2 regions of the Arthrobacter sp. 01L42 genome follow, and region 2 is predicted to be linked to the other one. Evidence: riboswitches for the same ligand, from Rfam matches in the RefSeq annotation. Region 2 holds a riboswitch; the other holds the start of a gene.
What was found. Region 2 has a riboswitch for glycine ahead of gcvP (aminomethyl-transferring glycine dehydrogenase). Riboswitches for the same ligand answer to the same signal wherever they lie in the genome.

Region 1 (3,401 bases), on a different contig from region 2:
AGCGGGATCATGGTCCGGTCCAGGGCAAGGTCGCGGTCCGAGAGGCGACGGATGTAGCGCAGCAACTGGGTCTCGGAACGGTGCGTGTTGAACACCGGGTGCTGCAGGTAGTCGGAGGTGCGCTCGACGGCGGGGTCCAGGCCGAACGCAGTGTCCGTGCCTGCAGCCGCGGCAGTCACGGACGCGCCGAACGCGGCTATGACGTCGGCGACGACGGCAACCGTCGTGGCCTCGTCGGCGGAGATGCCGACGGTGTCGGCGTCGATGGCGCGCAGGTTGACGCCCTTGGCGTCGGCTGCCGCGATGATCTCAGCTGCCCGGCCCGGCACGGAGACGGTGATGGTGTCGAAGAAGGAGGTGTGCAGCACATCCAGGCCGGCGGCCTTCAGGGAGGCGGCGATGGTCTTCGCGTGGACGTGGACCGACTGGGCGATTGCCTTCAGCCCGTCCGGGCCGTGGTAGACGGCGTAGAAGGAAGCCACGATGGCCAGCAGGGCCTGGGCGGTGCAGATGTTGGAGGTGGCTTTCTCGCGGCGGATATGCTGCTCGCGGGTCTGCAGGGCCAGGCGGTAGGCGGGAACGCCGGCGTTGTCCTTGGAGACACCCACGAGGCGGCCGGGCATGGAGCGCTCGAGCCCCTTCTGGACGGCCATGTAGGCAGCGTGCGGTCCGCCGAAGAACAGCGGCACGCCGAAGCGCTGGGCGGATCCGACGGCGATGTCAGCGCCCTGCTCGCCCGGGGACGTGATCAGGGTCAGGGAGAGGAGATCTGCCGCGACGGTGACGAGGGCGCCGCGTTCCTTGGCGTCGGCGATCACGGCGGTGTGGTCGAACACGCGGCCGGAGACGCCCGGCTGCTGCAGGACGACGCCGTTGATGACGCCGTCGGGCAGGCCCTTGGAGAGGTCGGCGACCTCGACCTCGAAGCCCAGCGCCTCCGCTCGGCCCTTGACGATCGCGATGGTCTGGGGCAGGCAGTCGGCGTCGAGGACGGTCTTGCCGTCGTGCGCCGTCTTGTTCTTATTCGCGCGGCGCATCATCAGCACGGCCTCGGCCACGGCGGTGGCTTCATCCAGCAGGGAGGCGTTGGCGATCGGCAGGCCGACGAGGTCCTGGACCATGGTCTGGAAGTTCAGCAGCGCCTCGAGCCGGCCCTGCGAGATCTCCGGCTGGTAGGGCGTGTACGCGGTGTACCAGGCCGGGGCTTCGAGGATGTTGCGGCGGATCACCGGCGGGGTGAGCGTGTCGTAGTAGCCCTGCCCGATCATCTGCACGGCGGTTTTGTTCTTCGACGCCAGCTTGCGCAGCTCGGCGAGGACTTCGACCTCGCTCAGGGCCGCGGCGAGCGCGAGGTCGGCGTCCTGGCGGATGTCCTTCGGAACGGCGGTGTCCACCAGGGCGTCGACGGTGTCGTAGCCGACAGCCTTCAGCATGGCGTCGACGTCGGCCTGGCGGCGCGCGCCGATATGCCGGTCAACGAAGGACGTGGAGGCTGGGGTAACAGTCACAAGGAACTCCATAACTCAGGCGGCGCAGGGTACGCCACATTGATTCGGGTTCCTCCCCGCTCTGTATTGGACCTGAGAGTTTCCGCGCAGCCCGCGTTTCAGGGCTCCGCTTGCACCGTCGGTGAGCACAGCATGTCCGGGACACGCCTGCTACTTTCCAGAGATGCCTTGCCGCGGCGGTACATGGGCCTGAGAGATTCCTGGGGAGGGTTTGCTCCTACGGCGCCTGCTTGTACCTACTTGCAGGACTCTCCCGCCGCAGATCAAAGGCGTATTTAATTGGGTGTTCAATCGGGGGTGACAACAGTCACAGCTCTCATTGTCCTATGCCGAGCGCGCGTCCGCAAACTCCCTCCCGGCGGCGGACCCAGGTTACGGGCCACGAGCCACCCGGCGGCCAATCCGGCGGCGCGATTTCGCCGGAAACGCCCGGAGTCGCCGCAACTTTCCGGCGTACTCGAACGCTTCCGGCGAATTCGGCGGGGAGTAAGGGGGGGTCGGCGGGGAGTAGGGGTGGGTGTGGGTGTGGGCTTCAGCCGCGCAGGCGCTCGACGGCGGCCAGGAGGCTCTGGACGTCCGCCTCGACTTCCGGCGGCGGCCCGCCGGGACCCCGCGCCAGCATGGCGTTGAAGTACAGCCCGTCCCCCATGCACAGGACGGCCTTCGCCATGGCGGGCCCGACGTCGGCCGCCAGCAGTTCCAGCCAGCTCGCCTGGCCGGCGGCGAAGCGGCGGAGGGTTTCCCCGTGCGCCACCTCGGCGAGCCGCGTAGCCGCCACGAAGACCCGGTCCATGGGCGTGTCCGCCCACACCGAGGACTTGATGAAGTACGCCGCCGCCCCTTCCGGGGCTGCCGCCATGGCCGCAACATCCGCAGCCAGAAGCCGGTCCAGCCGTTCCAGCAGGACCGCGATCATGGCCTCTTTGGTCGGGAAATGGTAGAGCAGGCCGCCCTTGGAGACGCCGGCCCGGCGCGCGACGGCGTCCAGCGTCGCGGCGCGTTCACCGACTTCGATGAGCAGGGATTCGAAGGCATCGAGGACGGCCTCGCGGGCGACGGGTTTCCTGGGCATGCCTCCCATCATGCCTGTCCGCGCGCGCATTTCTTAACTGTACCGTCCAGACGGTACAGTTATTCTCATGAGCATTTCATCGATCACCGTAGCCACCAGCACTCCTGCGGCCACCGGGCCCCGGGCACCGTGGCGTGACTGGGTGGCGCTGGCCCTGCTGATGTTCCCCGTCCTGCTCGTGGCCGTGGACAACACCGCGCTCACGTTCGCCCTGCCGGCCATCGCCAGCAGCCTGACCGCCTCCGGCGTCGAACTGCTCTGGATCGTCGACGCCTACCCCCTGGTCCTGGCCGGACTCCTGGTCGCGATGGGTTCCCTGGGCGACAGGATCGGCCGGCGCCGGCTGCTGTTCGTGGGCAGCGCAGGCTTTGCCGCGGTGTCCGCCGTGACGGCGTTCGCGCCGAGTGCGGAATGGCTGATCGCCGGCCGCGCCGGGCTTGGCCTGTTCGGCGCCATGCTGATGCCATCCACGCTGTCGCTGATCCGGAACATCTTTCCGCAGCCCAACCGGCGCAGGCTGGCGGTGGCAATCTGGGCCGCCGGCTTCTCCGGCGGCGCCGCCCTCGGCCCGATTGTCGGCGGCTGGCTGGTGGAACACTTCTGGTGGGGCGCCGTCCTGCTGGTCGCGGTGCCGATCATCCTGCCGCTGCTGCTGCTCGGGCCGGCCCTGATCCCGGAATCCCGCGATCCGAAGCCGGGCCGGGTGGACGTGCCCAGCATTGCCCTGTCCCTGCTGGTCATGGTGCCGGTGGTCTACGGGATCAAAGCCCTTGCCACCCACGGGCCGGCTCCCGAGGCCTTCGCGAGCATCGGAACCGGCC
Region 2 (3,401 bases):
GGCGGACGCATCGACGCCTTGGCGAACGTGGCCGGCATCATGGACAACTTCGCCCCGATCTACGAAGTGGACGACGACACCTGGGACCGCGTCTTCCGGATCAACGTCACCGCCCTCATGCGCCTGACCCGCGCGGTGGTGCCGCTGATGCTGGACGCCGGGACCGGCTCCGTGGTCAACGTCGCCTCCGAGGCCGGCCTGCGCGGGTCCGCCGCCGGCGCCGCCTACACCGCGTCCAAGCACGCCGTCGTGGGCCTGACCAAGAACTCGGCCGCGATGTACGGGCCGAAGGGCCTGCGCTTCAACGCCGTGGCCCCCGGCCCCACCATCACCAACATCGTGGCCACCTGGGGATCCCAGCTCGCGGCCGAACGCCTCGGCCCGCTGATGCAGGCCACCGTCCCCACCCCCGCCACCGCCGCGCAGCTCGCCGCGTCCATCACCTTCCTGCTCAGCGACGACGGCACCAACATCAACGGCGCCATCCTCGCCTCCGACGGCGGCTGGTCCGCGCTGTAGGGGAGCGGCACCCCACGCAAGCGGACGACGGCGGGAAGTCCCGCCGTCGTCCGCTGGATCGGGATCAAATCCGTGATTGCACCATCGGATCCGCTGGTGCAATCACGTCCACACATCGCGGGTGAGCCCGGATTTTACGTGGACGGGAAGGTGGGCACGTCCGGCCACCGGCGGGCGGCAATGGATTTGGCACCCAGCCCTGCCAACGCGATGACCAGAGCCAGCAAGATTTTGGGAGGTGCTCCGCCCGCGGGTCCAAGCGTTACCGCCAGGATTTGCCGACTCATCAACAGCATCTCCTGCAGGTCGCCAGCCAGGATACGAGTCCCCAGGACGTAGTTGACCGAGATGAACAGGGCGGGAACAAACCACAACAGGGCAAGGTTCACGGCCCACACCGCGGTCCGCCGCGCAGGACGAAGGCCGCACCATGCCAGGGCGCCACCAACGAGGACGGCGGGAATCCAGAGAGCGATTGACGGCACTGCGACGGGGACGTTGATGTGCCCAACGAAGCCGACAACCCACTCCACCGTCCACGAAGCGAACGGCACCGCCACGAGTCCGGCGCCCAATGCCGCCAGGCTCCGGGTCCTTGAACAGAGCAGCAGGTGCGCCACGAGGGCAGCAGCGAGGGATGCGGTCACGCCCGCGAGCAGCCCGGCGAAGTACAGGCTCGCCATTGTTCCGCCCGCCAAGCCGCCGTCGAGCACTGTGAAGGACTGGACGGCAGCCGTGAACTGGACCACAAGAACGCCGGCTGCCGCGCACCACGTCACCAGTCGCCGTCGGGCGGGGGACCAGATGCGCACCGCGAGTCCGGCCGCTGCACCTCCTACGGTGAGGAGGGCTACGATCGTGGTGAGTTCGTACTGGCTTAGCGGCAGTAACGACACAGGCATCTGGTCTGGAACGACCTCTGCGCCCCACAAGTTCTGCAACGGGAGCTGTGCGCCGGATACCAGCCATGGGCCCAAGCCGAGCAATCCTGCGAGGATCCCGATCAGCCACCCCCAAGCGGCATCCCCGGCGGGAGTCCTGCTTGGTGGTCTGCTGGGAGCTGCCTGTTCCATCGCTTGATCCGGAAGGCTCACGGAGGCTCCTTGCGTATGAGCGCTCTGGGAGGGACGCGCATGAAAATGTAAAGTATCCCGTTTAGAATAATGCACCGAATGGACTAACCCCCTGGGTCCGATCCACGAGGTGGACGACGACCTCTGGGACCGCGTGTTCCGGATCAACGACACGGCCCTCATGCGCCTCACCCACGCAAGCGGACGACGGCGAAGAGCTCCCGCCGTCGTCCGCGGGACAGCGACTCAATTGAAATAAATTTTGCATCCTGCCCGGGAACCGGATAAATTGTGAGCTGTGTCACCGACCAGTGGCACAGCTTATGATCTGCGGCGGGAGAGTCCTGCCGGTACGTTCAGCAGGCGCCGTAGGAGCAAATCCTCCCCAGGAATCTCTCAGGCCCACGTACCGCCGCGGCAAGGCAACTCTGGAAAGCAGTCCGGGCAACCGGGCTCACCGACGGTGCAAGTGGCGCGCTGCTATCAGCAGGGCAAAACGGAAACTCTCAGGTCCAATACAGAGCGGGGAGGAACCCGAATCATCGTGGCGTCTTGATGCCACCTGAATTATGGAGTTCCTCTCATGACGGTTCAATCGTCCCCGTCCACCTTCGCAGACCGCCACATCGGCGCCCGCCGCCAGGCCGACATCGACACCATGCTCAAGGCCGTCGGCTACGACAGCGTTGATGGCCTCGTTGACAACGCGGTCCCCGATTCCATCCGCCAGGAAAAGCCCCTCACCCTGGACAGCGCCCTCAGCGAAGTCCAGGTGCTGGCCGAACTGCGCAAGCTCGCCTACAAGAACAAGACGGCCGTGCAGATGATCGGCCAGGGCTACTACGACACCGTCACCCCGCCGGTGATCCGCCGCAACATCCTCGAAGCCCCCGCCTGGTACACCGCCTACACCCCGTACCAGCCGGAGATCTCCCAGGGCCGGCTCGAGGCGCTGCTGAACTTCCAGACCATGGTCCAGGACCTCACCGCGCTCCCGGTCGCCAATGCGTCCCTCCTGGACGAGGCCACCGCGGTTGCCGAGGCCGTGCTTCTCATGCGCCGCGCCAACAAAAACAAGTCCGCTGCCGGGGCCAAGACCGTCCTCGACGCCGACTGCCTCCCGCAGACCATTGCCATCGTCAGGGGCCGAGCGGAGGCGCTGGGCTTCGAGGTGCAGGTCGCTGACCTCTCCGCCGGTCTGCCCGACGGCGACATCAACGGTCTCGTCCTCCAGCAGCCGGGCGTCTCCGGCCGGGTGTGGGACCAGTCCGGCGTGATCGCGGAGGCCAAAGAACGCGGCGCACTGGTCACCGTGGCGGCGGATCTGCTTGCCCTGACCCTGATCACCCCTCCGGGCGAGCAGGGCGCGGACATCGCCGTCGGATCCACCCAGCGCCTGGGCGTGCCGCTGTTCTTCGGCGGCCCGCACGCCGCGTACATGGCGGTGCGCGAGGGCATGGAACGCACGCTCCCCGGCCGCATCGTCGGCGTCTCCAAGGACAACGCCGGTGTCCCGGCCTACCGCCTGGCCCTGCAGACCCGCGAGCAGCACATCCGCCGTGAGAAGGCCACGTCCAACATCTGCACCGCCCAGGCGCTGCTGGCCATCGTGTCCTCGTTTTACGCCGTTTACCACGGCCCCGACGGGCTGAAGGCGATCGCCCAGACCGTCCACAACAACACCCGCGCCCTTGCCGCCACGCTGAAGATCGTCGGCCGGGAACTGGTGAGCGACTCCTTCTTCGACACCCTCACGGTCCGCGTGCCCGGCAAGGCCGCCAAGGTCATCGCCGCCGCCGAGGCCCGGGG

Region 1: linked by a shared signal. The riboswitch ahead of gcvP (aminomethyl-transferring glycine dehydrogenase) and the one ahead of gcvP (aminomethyl-transferring glycine dehydrogenase) in region 2 are both predicted to bind glycine.

What each region holds. Positions count from the first base shown of each region.
Region 1 covers NZ_JBFTSL010000026.1:6,226-9,626, forward strand. Annotated here, with positions in the region: gene gcvP (aminomethyl-transferring glycine dehydrogenase) at 1-1,520, opposite strand, end outside; glycine riboswitch at 1,560-1,674, opposite strand; glycine riboswitch at 1,676-1,774, opposite strand; gene AC1DN2_RS19050 (TetR/AcrR family transcriptional regulator) at 2,041-2,580, opposite strand; gene AC1DN2_RS19055 (MFS transporter) at 2,648-3,401, shown strand, end outside.
Region 2 covers NZ_JBFTSL010000006.1:113,178-116,578, reverse strand. Annotated here, with positions in the region: partial or broken gene AC1DN2_RS06950 (SDR family oxidoreductase) at 1-519, shown strand, start outside; gene AC1DN2_RS06945 (hypothetical protein) at 654-1,421, opposite strand; glycine riboswitch at 1,917-2,014, shown strand; glycine riboswitch at 2,016-2,123, shown strand; gene gcvP (aminomethyl-transferring glycine dehydrogenase) at 2,176-3,401, shown strand, end outside.